2 regions of the Protofrankia sp. Cas4 genome follow, and region 2 is predicted to be linked to the other one. Evidence: riboswitches for the same ligand, from Rfam matches in the RefSeq annotation. Region 2 holds a riboswitch; the other holds the start of a gene.
The links. Region 2 has a riboswitch for cyclic di-AMP ahead of U9979_RS12820 (C40 family peptidase). Riboswitches for the same ligand answer to the same signal wherever they lie in the genome.
Positions count from the first base shown of each region.

Region 1 (2,199 bases), on a different contig from region 2:
CGCCGTAGTGCTTTTCTGTTGTGTTTGTTGTCACGCAGGTGGGACCGGCCCGACTCGTCCTCGCGGGGTCTATATCAGTTCGCGGCCGTCAGCTGCCGGCTGTTCAGCTGAAGGTGATCCCCCAGGTCTCCGGCCCACAGATTCCGTCGACCGCCAGGCCCTTGTCGGCCTGCAGGCGGCTGGCCGCGCCGGCCGACTCAGGTCCATACCGACCGTCAATTTGGATCTTGTAGCCAAGACTGTTCATCTGGTGCTGCCACGACCGAACGTCTGACCGCACCTGATCGACGAGGTCGGCGGTAAGGGGCCTCGCATCAGCGGAGTTCGACGAGATGTCCGTGCTCACCGTGCGCCATTGCCAGCGCGAGGAACCGCTCCTGCCGTACGAGGGTGCCTGCGACGAGTCGGTGTCGGATGAGCTCGAGTCCGATGCGCTGGTGTCCGGTGCATCCCTGCTGTCACCGCTGTCACCGCTGCCGGTGCCCGATGCGCCGGGACTTGCGGTGCCGGCCGGGTTGGTGCCGCCCCCGAGTTGGTCGGCGCCCATGCCCTTGCCGCAGGCAGGCCACTGGCCGAAGCCGGCGCGGGCGGCGAGCTTGATCGCGGCTGCATCCTGGGTGCCGGGGGCCGCGCTGCTGGGCAGGCCGGTGAAGCCCAGGCCCTGCCAGGTGCCCAGCGAGAACTGGTAAGCGCCGTAGTAGCCGTTGCCGCTGTTCGCCCCATAGTCACCGCCGGACTCGCATTGGCGAAGCCCCTCCCAGGTCGTGGCGGCGCTGGCCGGTTGGGACATCGCGATGCCGCCACTGATCGCGGCGACCAGAGCCGGGGTCACCACCATGGCCCGGGTGCGGATCCGAGCCCGGCGAACTCCACGATGTCGGCCACGAGAACGTGTACTGGACATATTGGTAATGCCCTTCCCCACGCCTGCGAGGTGAGCTGTCGGATTCGGGCTGGGACTGCCCGGCCGCTTTCACGGCTTCACCCCGAGGACGCCCGATATCGACGTCCGAAAGTGGGTCCCCCGTTCCTGCCGCAAGTTTGGTTTTCGTCGAGCGAGGGCAGGATTCGGCGTGCCGCCCGACGTGTCCCCATCGTATCGACGGGCACGGCGCAGACCATAACCAGAATTGCTGGTGGCTGAACAAGCCGTGAATGCGGTTCGTGACTATGCGCACATCGCGCTGTCCACTCTTGCCGTTCCTCGAGATCGACTGCTAACGCGCGCATGCATGCGCTCAGCTTGCTTGCAGGCGGCCGAAGGAGGCGCGAAAAGCGATGTCGCGCCTCCTTCGGCCGGATGGGTCAGCTGGTCAGCGAACGCCCCGCCGAGCGCAGGTCTGCGCAGGCCTGCGCGACACGGGCGGCCATACCGGACTCGGCTGCCTTGCCGTAGCTGCGTGGGTCGTACTGCTTTTTCACACCTACTTCGCCGTCCACTTTCAGTACGCCGGCGTAGTTCTTGAAGACATGGTCGGCGATCGGCCGGGTGTATGCGTACTGGGTATCGGTGTCCACATTCATCTTGACAACGCCGTAGTCCAGCGTCTCGCGGATTTCGGCCAGGTCGGAACCGCTACCGCCGTGAAACACCAGGTCGAAGGGCTTGGCGTCGACTGGCAGACCGAGCTGCTGCGCGACATACTGCTGCCCGTCCCGAAGGATTCCCGGACGGAGTTTCACATTGCCCGGCTTGTATACACCGTGCACATTTCCGAAGGTTGCGGCGAGCATGTAGCGGCCCCGTTCGCCGGTGCCGAGAACCTCGGCGGTGCGCCACATGTCCGTCGGCGTGGTGTAAAGTTTCTCGTCAATCGCACCGACGACACCGTCCTCCTCGCCGCCGACGACACCGATCTCCACCTCCAGGACGATCTTGGCCTGGTGGCATTCGATCAGGAGGCCGTCGGCAATTTTGAGATTCTCCTCCAGCTCGACTGCCGATCCATCCCACATATGTGAGTGGAACAGCGGATCCCGCCCTTCGCGGAGAACCCGGTCCTTGGAGATCGCAAGCAGGGGGCGCAGATAGGTGTCGAGTTTGTCCGCGGGGCAGTGGTCGGTGTGCAGGGCGATATTGACCGGGTACGCTTTGGCGACATGGTGGGCGAATTCGGCGAGTGCTTGCGCGCCGAGGACCATGTTCTTCACCCGGGTGCCGGAGAGGAACTCGGCACCGCCGGTGGAGACCTGCACGAT
Region 1 is NZ_CAUVXL010000032.1:3,026-5,224, forward strand. It holds gene U9979_RS03390 (transglycosylase family protein) at 104-838, opposite strand; cyclic di-AMP (ydaO/yuaA leader) riboswitch at 910-1,082, opposite strand; gene fbaA (class II fructose-bisphosphate aldolase) at 1,306-2,199, opposite strand, start outside.
Region 1: linked by a shared signal. The riboswitch ahead of U9979_RS03390 (transglycosylase family protein) and the one ahead of U9979_RS12820 (C40 family peptidase) in region 2 are both predicted to bind cyclic di-AMP.

Region 2 (2,199 bases):
CGCCGTCGCGCCGATGACACCGGCGGTGGCAGCCACCGCGCCGCGATTGTACTGGGACTGCTTTCTGTGCCTTCCCCTGGTCATTATCAGATATCTCACTTCAGTATCGTCGATCGGCTCATGGGCGCCGCGCGGACGCACCCGTCACAGCCAAGCTGGCGGAATGCCCACGGTGGGGCACGCGGCAGCCCGGCCATGACGGGTCGCATGTCTGTTAACAGTCGAGCCAGGTCACCCCAGGCGGCCAACGAGATAACTCGTGGAATAAATCTTCTGAAGCCGGACGACGGTTCCGCTGTGGGGAGCGGCCCACATCATGTCGGCCCCGGCGTAAATCGCCACGTGATGGATGTTTCCGGGCTGCCCGAAGAAGATGAGATCACCGGGTTGCTTGGCATCCCGCGATATCTTCTGCGACGCCGCGTACTGGGCGTCGGTCACTCGCGGCACGCTCCGGCCGAGCTGTTTGTAGATGTACTGGACAAGCCCGGAACAATCAAAGGAGTTCGGACCCTGGGCGCCCCACACGTATGGCTTGCCCGCCTGCTTCGATGCCAAATAGACGATCTTCTCACCGAGACTGGCAGTGGACGCCGCGGAACCGTCCTGCTGCGACGATGCACTGTCCGGCGGTGCCGAGAGGCCGCCAGTCTGGGCCGACACCGAACCAGCAGCCGACGCCGAACCAGCGGCCGACGCCGGGTCGGACGCCGAGGGCGAATCGGACGCCGAGGGCGCGGTCCCGGCGTCACCGGCAGCGGTGTCACCGGCCCAGGTCTGCGCAGTGGCAGTGGTGGCAGTGGTGGCAGTGGTCGAGCCGGCCGGACTGTCAGCCCCGGCGTCGTTCGCCAGTGCGGGGGCCGCAAAAGCGGTCAGAGCGACGGTCCCGGTGGCCGCGGCGGCAACCACCGCACGTGCGGACCGGCGGCGGAAGCTGGACCTGGCGGTCGGTGCACGGTGGCGACCGTGTCCGGACGGAACCCCGTCAGCAGAATCTGCACACGCCTGATATGCAGGCAACAATGATCCTTCCCGTACGCCTGCGAGGTTAGCTGTCGGGTTCGGGCCGGGAAGCCCGGTCAGCGCGGAGATCCGCGGCCGACTTCACCCCGAGGACGGCGCCACAAGGGCGACGTCCGCCAAGTCCTGGTTCCCCCGCTGCTGCCCTGGTGATTACTAGAAGGGAACACCGGACCGAGGGCAGAACTCGGCGTTCGGCCCGGTGTTGCTGAGAGCCCGGCCACGGTAGCGAACTACACGCTGTGACCGCAAGGGCCATTTTCCGCGAATCTCGACGCATGTCGACTACTATGCGTGTCAATCATCCGGCCGGCCGGTCAGAGAAATCAGATCAACACCGCTGGCAGTGGATCGAGCGCGGCGGCAGAGTACCGACATACATTGGCCGCCAGAGCACGCACGGTGATACCGATGAGGAAACAGGCCAATCGACGGGGTACGTCTTGTCTCATCTGGCAGGGGTTCTGGCAGGGGTTCTGGCATCGTCTTCGGTCGAATCCTTACCATCGGTCCCGGCCGCCAACACGGCGTCGCCGAAAAGGAGTCAGCGATGACGGCTGTGCAACAGTTGGTCGAGCATGCGTTGGCGGAGGTCGGCTACGCCGGGGATGGCCACAATCACACGAAGTACGGTCACCACGATCTGGTCCTGGGCGCGAGCCCATGGCCTGGTCGTCGAACGCACCGGCAATAATATTGCCACGGTCGAAGGTAACGTCGGAAACGATCAGGTACTACGCAGAACCTGGCTGGCCGGCGGTATACTCATCGTTGGATGCGTGAACTGGCAGTCGATGTTCAGCGGTGGCCCGCGCTTCCCGCTCGCCCCCCAGAATTCGCCGAACCGGTTCGCCTACTTCCCGACGAGCGCGCGCGGGTCCCTCGACCAGGGCGAGTCAGGGGTGTTCCCGGATCTGCGCCACCCGGTCACGACCGCTCAGAACGCGCTCAACATCGCTACGGGCCGGGAGGGCGATAATCGCCTGTTCTCCCCGGACGGCGCCTTCGGCCCGCTGACGGAAAAAGCGTTCCGTGATTTCCAGGAATTCTGCCGGTTGAACGACCCGGCGGTGGCAGTCACCGGTGTGGTCGACCGGACGACCTGGCGTCTTCTCGACTATTTCCTCGACATCAAAGGTCGGTGAACCGACGCCTACGCGATCTTTCGAGGTTTGTGCG
Region 2 is NZ_CAUVXL010000137.1:5,978-8,176, forward strand. It holds gene U9979_RS12815 (peptidoglycan-binding protein) at 1-36, opposite strand, end outside; gene U9979_RS12820 (C40 family peptidase) at 232-909, opposite strand; cyclic di-AMP (ydaO/yuaA leader) riboswitch at 1,024-1,182, opposite strand; gene U9979_RS12825 (peptidoglycan-binding domain-containing protein) at 1,629-2,165, shown strand.